DNA from 2 places in the Bilifractor sp. HCP3S3_D3 genome. Region 2 is predicted to be linked to the other one. Evidence: predicted binding sites of a transcription regulator. Region 2 holds the regulator's gene; the other holds the start of a gene.
What was found. Region 2 encodes Rex, which represses fermentation and respiration genes when NADH is low (regulators of the CRP and FNR family bind a similar motif). Its sites were predicted from a motif close to ATTGTTAANTANTTAACAAT; they were not measured.
Positions count from the first base shown of each region.

Region 1: ACTNDI_RS08220 (4Fe-4S dicluster domain-containing protein) is a predicted target of Rex. The motif match lies at 3,029-3,048, and genes of this name have one in related genera.

Region 1 covers NZ_JBQHWP010000011.1:79,747-84,207, forward strand. Annotated here, with positions in the region: gene mgtE (magnesium transporter) at 1-1,155, shown strand, start outside; gene ACTNDI_RS08215 (bifunctional hydroxymethylpyrimidine kinase/phosphomethylpyrimidine kinase) at 1,304-2,188, opposite strand; gene ACTNDI_RS08220 (4Fe-4S dicluster domain-containing protein) at 2,517-2,915, opposite strand; gene ACTNDI_RS08225 (NAD(P)-dependent oxidoreductase) at 3,557-4,461, shown strand, end outside.
Region 2 covers NZ_JBQHWP010000008.1:111,020-115,480, forward strand. Annotated here, with positions in the region: gene ACTNDI_RS06615 (NADP-dependent isocitrate dehydrogenase) at 1-679, shown strand, start outside; gene ACTNDI_RS06620 (ABC-F family ATP-binding cassette domain-containing protein) at 787-2,823, opposite strand; gene ACTNDI_RS06625 (redox-sensing transcriptional repressor Rex) at 3,010-3,651, shown strand; gene ACTNDI_RS06630 (NAD(P)H-hydrate dehydratase) at 3,855-4,461, shown strand, end outside.

The sequences.
Region 1 (4,461 bases), on a different contig from region 2:
GATGAGATGCGGATCCGTCTTGCGAAAACTCTGGATAATCATGCGCTTCTCGATATGTTCGCGGATATGCAGAAGGATGATATCGTAGATATGCTGGGAGATTTCCCTACCGGCAGGAGAAAAGAGGTTCTTAACCTGATGAAGGCGGATGACCGGAAGATCATCACAAACCTTCTCCAGTATCCGGAGGAATCGGCCGGAGGCCTGATGTCCACGGCTTACCTGGCTCTGAATGAGAATCTGACGGTATCCGAGGGTATTCACAAGATTCATGAGATCGGGCCAAAGACCGAGGTTATCGAGATTATTTACGTGACGGACCGGACACATCGTCTGACGGGAACCGTCGATCTGAGAGATCTCCTGTCGAGTCCCGGGTCAAAGCTGATCCGTGATATCATGCACGACAATGTGATCTATGTCACTCCTGAGGTCGATCAGGAGGAAGTCGCAAAGCTGGTATCCCGATACGATCTGCAGGCAATTCCGGTTGTCAGCGCGAAGAAACAGCTTCTCGGAATCATCACCGTAGATGATGTCATCGACGTCATCATTCAGGAGCATGACGAGGATATGCTTCAGATGGCCGGTGTAAGCTCGGAGGAAAGCCTCAAGACCTCCCTCGGGCAGTCGATTCGTTTCCGGCTTCCGTGGCTCCTGGTCAACCTTGCGACGGCATTTCTCGCTTCGTTCACGGTAAAGGCATTCGAGAGCACCATCAATAAGGTTGTCGCTCTTTCTGCGATCATGACGATTGTATCCGGAATGGGAGGCAACGCCGGTACGCAGACAATGTCCGTCCTGGTCCGTGAGCTCTCGCATAACAAGATAACGTTCGCGGAGGCGATGAAGGGGTTCTTTAAGGAAATACTGCTTGGCATTATCAACGGTGCCGCTAATGGTCTTGTGACAGGCGTCATTGTCTGGTTGATCTATGGAAATTTCTATCTTGGAGTGATTGTGTTCATCGCCATGATCGGGAATATGATCGTCGCGGGTGTCTTCGGATTCCTGGTTCCTGTTGTGCTGGATAAAATCCATGCGGATCCGGCCGTTGCGTCCTCAATTTTCGTGACGACGGCGACCGATGTTCTTGGATTCTTTATCTTCCTCGGACTGGCCAAGCTCACCCTTCCGTTGCTCCTCGGCGCCTGAGACCGTCTGAATTTGCAGCGATAGCGTATGTCTGTCTGAGTTTGCGGCCATAGCGTATGTCCGGCTGAATTTCCAGTCAGGTCATGGCTGCCCATCCTCTGAGCAAAAGACGTGAAGACCGGAGTCTGAGAGAGCCATGCATATTTCGTCAGCGAATGTCAGAGCGTATGTCCGGCATCAGCATCGGCAGATACTTTTCATAATTAATTCCGTCGAGGAAGGAAGTGCCGGCTGCGATGGAGTCGTGAACGCCGGCGGACAGAAAGTCTCCGGCAGTCCTGACGGTTCTGTCCCAGCTCCATCCGTTGAGACGTCCGCCGAGGACAATGGCGGCGAAAAGATCGCCGGTTCCGGAAAAGTGCCCTTTTTCGTGCGGGAAGAGATACAGAGCTTCTCCCTCGCTGTTCACAAGCAGATTGCCGATCTTCGGTTGTGTTCCGTCAGCGGAGTGACTGCAGAGCTCCCCGGATAAACCCGTGACGAGAATTGTTTTTCCCGGCTTGTTCAGAAGGGAACGGGCCCGGTCCCGGATCTGTTCCAGAAGCGACGCTGCGGGAGAGGAAAGAAGTTCTGCGGGTTCGGCGCCGGTCAGAAGACAGAGCTCTGTGATGTTTGGGGTCAGGATATCGGCCTGTTTGGCGAGAACCTTCATGTCGCGGAGCAGATCGGGCGAAAAATTTGCGTAGGTGAAGCCGTCATCTCCCATGACAGGATCGACCAGAAGTGTGGTTTCTCCGCTTTTGAAATGCTTCAGGAAATCTCTGACGAAAGAGGTCTGAGAGGAATCCGCCAGATAGCCGGTCAGAATGCCGTCGAAGCGGGCATGGAGCGAGGACCAGTGCGAGAGATAATGCGGCAGGTCCGCGGTGCAGTCTCTGGAGTAGTATCCCGTGTATTCGGTCTGTGCCGTCAGTACAGCGGTTGGTACCGGATTCACGGAAATTCCCATGGCGGAGAGAACCGAAATATCCGCCACCAGAGAACAGCGTCCCATGCCGGAGAGGTCGTTAATTGCGGCTGTTTTCTTAATCATTGAGCAATTCCTTTCAAATTTCATCTCAATCAATTCAATCATCAATCCTTATATTTTATAAGATTGGATCAGTAAAGATATAATCAGTACTCACTAATTTTTCACACCCAGTAAACTACCATATGTTACATCGTGGCACAAACGGTATAAGCTACGGATTGCTCCGTGCTACGCACTCCCGCAATCTATAGGCATTCGAATACAGCCTCTTACGTGCGCTTCGCGGCAGGCAGCCTGTCTGCGTTTTCGAAGAGCGGATACAACAGACGCCCGGTGAGGGACCCGCTTGCGCGGTGTGCCTTCACCGGGCGTCTGTCGCTCCGGGCTATTACTTTTCTTCAATAAACAGGCAGTCCATCGGGCAGGCCTGCGCACACTTGCCGCAGGCAATGCACTTGAATGCCTTTTCGGTTGCGGGATCCTTTCTCATCACATGCATCGGGCAGACCTCAACGCAGGTTCCGCAGCCTGTGCAGAGTTTCTTGTTCACCATGTAAACGCCGAATTTGTTCTGTGTGATAGCGTTCTGCGGGCAGTTCCGGGCACACTTGCCGCACTGAATACAGGTTACCGGTTTGGTCTCGAAGGGGAATACTTCGTTTACCGTCTCGATCCGCAGAGCGGCAAGATCCAGATCGTCGCTCTTGAAATAGGTATTCGCACATACCTGAACGCAGGTGAGGCAGTTCATGCACTCGGCTTCTTTGTTAACCTTCAGACGTTTCATAACTTGACATCCTCCTTGTCAATAGAAATAGTACTGCATTTCCCTTTTGCGGTGAATACCGCAAAAAAACACCCAGAGTCATCACTTCTGAGTCTGTTTCAGATTACCGAAAGATTGTGCAATATTTAACATACTTTCATAGTATTAATCTATCGTATTCAGGATATTTCGTCAATACGGGAATAGCATAATCAGGCAATTTTCTGTACCGAATCAACAAAAAAATCAGAAGAGCTTCCTGAAAATATGACGAATCTGCACAGCAGGCAGGTAAGGACAGATAGATTTTGTCTTGTTGTTCGGCGCTTCTGGTCTTGAACCTTCTGATGACAGAAGTGCATAATAGAAAAATCGACAGAAGAACAGACATGGAAGAACGGGTATCAGAGGAACAACCGGCGGAGGTACAAGTTCCGGCAGCTCAGCGGATACATTGTGCCACACACTGTATAAGCTACGGATTGCTCCGTGCTTCGCACTTTCGCAATCCTACAGGTATGAGGCTTTCGCGCGTTCGCGCTTCATCCTCATACCTGTTGCCTTCGAAATCGCATACAGTCTCTTACGCGCGCTTCGCGTGCGACGATCCTGTCTGCGTTTTCGAAGAGCTTATACAGTAGATATATGAAAGGGAATTATTGATGAAGGTTTTACATATCGGGGAAAAGGGAAATATTGAGAAGTACGCAGCCGGAAACCCGTATCTCTCCAGGCTGGAGATCATAGACATGCCGAGGGGGCTGACGGATATCGAGTACCTTTCCCAGGCAAAGGATGCGGATTACATTGTAGCGGATGCCATCTCGAGGGTATCCGGTGACCTGATCGCCGGGATGCCGAATCTCAGGATGATTCACTCTGAGGGAGTGGCTTATGACCAGATCGACACAGAGGCGGCTGCTGATCGCGGGATCTATGTCTGCAGCAGTCAGGGAATGAATGCTTCCGCGGTAGCGGAGCAGACGGTTCTTCTGATGGTTGGAATGCTGCGGGATGTGGTGAACGGAGACCAGGCGGTCCGGGACGGACGGCAGATTCAGGTAAAAGGCGGATATATCCGGTCAGGATCGCTGAGGGAGCTGTCTGACTGCACGGTCGGGCTGGTGGGATTCGGAAATATTGCCAGGCGTACCGCACATCTTCTGAAGGCTTACGGAACGCGTGATATTTTCTATTATAAAAGACATCCCCTCTCGGCAGAGAGGGAGAAGGAGTACGGCGTGCAATATCTGCCGCTGGACAGATTGCTGGAACAGAGCGATATTGTCAGTCTGCACCTTCCCGTTACGCCCGAAACGGAATACATGGCGGACTTTGATTTCTTCCACAAGATGAAGGAGGGATCATATTTCGTGAATACATCCAGGGGAGAGCTTGTGGAGGATGATGCGCTGATTCACGCCCTGGCATCCGGAAAGCTGGCAATGGCCGGACTGGATACCCTCGACTGCGAGCCGGTGCAGAAGGATCATGTGCTGCTCGAACAGCCGCGGGAGATTTCGCGAAGGATTATTTTCAGTCCGCACATCGGCGGAATCACCGGCGC
Region 2 (4,461 bases):
ACAGGGCACACATAACCTGGATGATTCCATCACAAGCTTTGCCAGAAGCTGCTTTGATTTTGCGCTCTCCAGAAAGGAAGATCTCTGGTTTGCCACAAAGGACACGATTTCCAAGACCTATGATCACCGCTTCAAGGATATCTTCCAGGAGATCTATGACAACGACTACAAGGAAAAATTTGAGTCCTGCGGCATCACCTACTTCTATACATTGATCGATGACGCGGTTGCCCGGATCATGAAATCGGAGGGCGGATTCATCTGGGCCTGCAAAAACTACGACGGAGATGTCATGAGTGATATGCTGTCCTCCGCCTTCGGTTCCCTCGCGATGATGACCTCTGTTCTGGTATCCCCGCACGGATATTTTGAGTACGAGGCTGCTCACGGAACCGTTCAGAGACATTATTACAAGCATCTGCGCGGCGAGGAGACTTCGACGAACTCTGTGGCCACTATTTTCGCATGGAGCGGCGCTCTTCGCAAACGGGGAGAGCTGGACAAGCTCCCGGAGCTTGTCGATTTCGCGAATAAGCTTGAGAAGGCAACCATCACCACCATTGAGTCCGGAAAAATGACCGGAGATCTCGCGAGAATCACAACACTTCCGAATGTGAAGACGCTGAATTCCGAGGATTTCATCCTCGCCATCCGCGACACACTGGACTCCATGCTGTAAATACTTACACGGAAACAGGAACAGCCGCTGTGCAGAGTTCTGAACAGCGGCTGTTCCTGTATTCCACAATCATCTTTTCATTCGGGCCATTATAGAATTCATTCCGGTCATTCCTCGTCGGAAGCTGTCTCCCAGTCTTCATAGAGTTCCTGAAGCCTGTCGTTGTTCGCGTTCTGTTCCTTCGCGAGCTCCTGGCATTTCTGCAGGTCCGTTCCGGTCTCCGGTTTCAGAAATTCTTCGTCGATCTCTTTGTTCCTCGCCTCCAGTTTCTCGATTTCCTCTTCAATTTTACGGATCCGGTTTTCCTTTTTCCGAAGTCTCGCCTGTTCCTCCTTCTGCGCTTTCCAGTCCAGTTTTCCGGAGCCGGAGGAATCCGTGGCTGCCGCAGGAATTCCATCTGCGGCAGTCTGTCCGGCCGGCGCTGATCCGGAGTCTCCTGATTCGGAGCCGGAAGAGGAGAGGGAAGCTGTTCCTGCGCCGCCGGGGCCTTTTCCGCCCGCGCCGTCAGACGCGGGAGAGGAGGCATAGGCACGCGTCAGCTCTTCTTTTTTCTCCATGTAATAATCGTAGTTGCCGATATAGTTGACCAGAGTGTGATTGGTCAGCTCCAGAATGCGGGTCGCCGTCTGATTGATAAAATAACGGTCGTGGCTCACATAAAGCACCGTTCCGGTATACTCATTCAAGGCATCTTCCAGAATCTCCTTGGAGATGATGTCCAGGTGGTTCGTCGGCTCGTCAAGGATCAGAAAATTTGCCTCCGAGAGCATCAGTCTTGCCAGGGATACACGCCCGCGCTCGCCGCCGCTGATGGAAGAGATCTTTTTGTATACATCATCGCCGGTAAACAGAAAGGCAGCGAGAACATTCCGGATCTCTGTTTCGGTCAGCGTAGGATAGTCGTCGGCGATCTGCTGAAAGATTGTTTTCTCCGGGTCAAGCAGCTGCTGCTCCTGATCGTAGTACCCGATATGGACCTTGGAACCGAGGACGATTTTTCCCTCATCCGGCGTCAGAAGACCGTTGATCATTTTCAGTATGGTGGACTTTCCGGTTCCGTTGTCACCGATGATCGCGACCCGCTCTCCACGCTTGATCTCAAAGGACTGATTACGGAAGAGAAGAAGCCCCGGGAATGCCTTGGACAGACCGGCCACGGTGAGCACATCCTTGCCGCTTTCCGTCCTCGGCTTCAGCTCAATGCGCATATCCGCGCTGACTTCCTGCGGCTTCTCCAGAACCTCCATTTTATCGAGCATTTTTTCTCTGGATTCCGCGCGCTTGATTGACTTCTCCCGGTTAAACTGCTTCAGCTTGGTGATGACCGCTTCCTGATGACGGATTTCTGCCTGCTGCTTCGCCCATGCGTTGTACTGTGCCTTGCGCACGATTGATTTCTTCCGGCTGTATTCGTTGTAGTTTCCCTCGAAGCTCATGGATCTTCCGTTTTCGATCTCGATAACCCGCGTGACGATGCGGTTCAGGAAATACCGGTCATGAGAGACAATGAGCACAGTTCCCGGATAATTGATAAGAAAATTCTCCAGCCACTCGATGGAGGAGAGATCCAGGTGGTTGGTCGGCTCATCGAGAAGCAGGATATCCGGCTTTGTCAGCAGGAGCTTTCCCAGAACGACCCGTGTCTTCTGGCCGCCGGAGAGGGAGCGCAGACGGCGGTCAAAATCTTTTTCCTCAAATCCGAGTCCCTTCAGGACGCCTGTGATCTCGCTCTCCGCCGCATATCCGTTCTGGAGCTCAAACTCATGCATCAGCTCTGTATAGCGGTTCATCAGCGAAACGGCCTCTTCGCCCGTGACCGTGTCCATCCGGCGCTCCATTTCCCGCAGACGCTGCTCCATATCGAGGATATCCTGCTTTGCCTTCCGGACCTCCTGATAGATCGTCTCATCGGATTCCATGTCCTGGTACTGTGCCAGATATCCCATGGTCTTGCCGTGTGTGACGGTGACTTCTCCGGTATCCGGGCTGAGAGCTCCGGTAATGATCCGGAGGAGCGTCGATTTGCCCGCTCCGTTCACGCCGATCAGAGCGGCCTTGTCCCTTTCTTCAATATGAAAGGAAATATCCTTCAGGATTTCCTCTGATCCAAATGTCTTGCTGATATTCTGACAGGAGAGAATCATATCTGTCCACCTCACACATTCGTAGCTTTTCCTGTTTGCGTCCCGCCGCTTCTCTGGCGGAGCATTTACCTTCCAATTATACCGAAAAAAAACAACAAAGCAAGGGCACCGGGAAAAAGAGAAATACTTTGACAAAAATTAGACAATTACATATAATGGTAGTAGCTTCAAGGAGGTTTTCTTATTATGAGTCAGAAAGAAATTTCGAAAGCCGTTATCAAGAGGCTGCCCCGTTATTACCGGTATCTCGGTGAACTTCAGGAGGCCGGCGTTGAGCGGATTTCTTCCGGTGAACTCAGTCAGCAGATGAAGGTGACCGCCTCTCAGATCCGGCAGGATCTGAATAATTTCGGCGGTTTCGGGCAGCAGGGCTACGGTTATAATGTGCAGTATCTTCGAGAGGAGATCGCCAAAATTCTCGGACTGGACCGCATACACAATATTATCATTATCGGTGTCGGACATCTGGGACAGGCTCTCGCGAATTATACGAACTTTGAGAAGAACAGTTTCCGTATCATCGGACTTTTCGACAATAATCCCGAATTAAAGGGCAAGGTCATCCGGGGTGTTCCAATCCGTATGACGGACGAGATTCCATCCTTTCTCCGGGAGAATGATGTCGAAATCGCGACGCTGACTCTCCCAAAGGAATACGCCATTGAGGTAAGCAAGATGCTGATCGAAAACGGCATTCACGCCATCTGGAATTTTGCGCACACCGATCTGAACCTTGTGGTACCGAAGAATGTGGCTGTTCAGAATGTTCATCTGTCCGAAAGTCTGATGCGGCTGTCCTACAACCTCAAGACACTCGAAGAGAAGTAGACACCTGCCGATACAAGACGATATAAGAGCCCCTCGCGTAGATGGGGGCTCTTTTTGGAACGGAAAAGAAAATTGTTATCGGATCTCATCAATTGGAGCAGAGAAGAGAACGTTTATCGGATCTCATGAATTGGAGCAGTGAAGAGAACGTTTATCGGATCTCATGAATTGCGCTGTTCTTCAGCAGAAAGGGAGGATACAGAATGAAACTGATCTTGAGTGCAAGGCAGCATCAGGACGCGGATCGAAGCGCTGTCGCGGCTGGAATGCCTTCCATGGTCCTCATGGAGCGGGCGGCACTTGCCTGTGCATCAGAAATTGAAAAACGGCAGTATGACATGGATCGGATCCTCGTCGTCTGCGGAACGGGAAACAATGGCGGAGACGGAGTCGCTGTGGCCCGCGTTCTCTGCGAGGAAGGATACAGCTGCACGGTTTTTCTTGCCGGACCGGAGGAAAAATTCAGTGACCAGCTGAAACAGCAGCTTCATATCATCGAGGGTTTTCCGATCCCGGTCATCCGCGCCCGCAGCACACCGGGCGCGGAACTGGAGGATTTCCATCCGGAGGATTATTCTCTTATTATAGACGCTCTTTTCGGGATCGGGCTGAAACGGGACATCACCGGAATATATGCCGAACTTATTGACCGAATCAATCATTCCGAGCTTCCTGTCGCCGCTGTCGATATGCCGTCCGGTGTCAACACCGACTCCGGCGTGATCATGGGGACAGCTGTCCGTGCGGATCTCACTGTCACGTTCACAACCGGAAAGGCAGGTCTCTACATCTATCCAGGAGCAGCCTGTG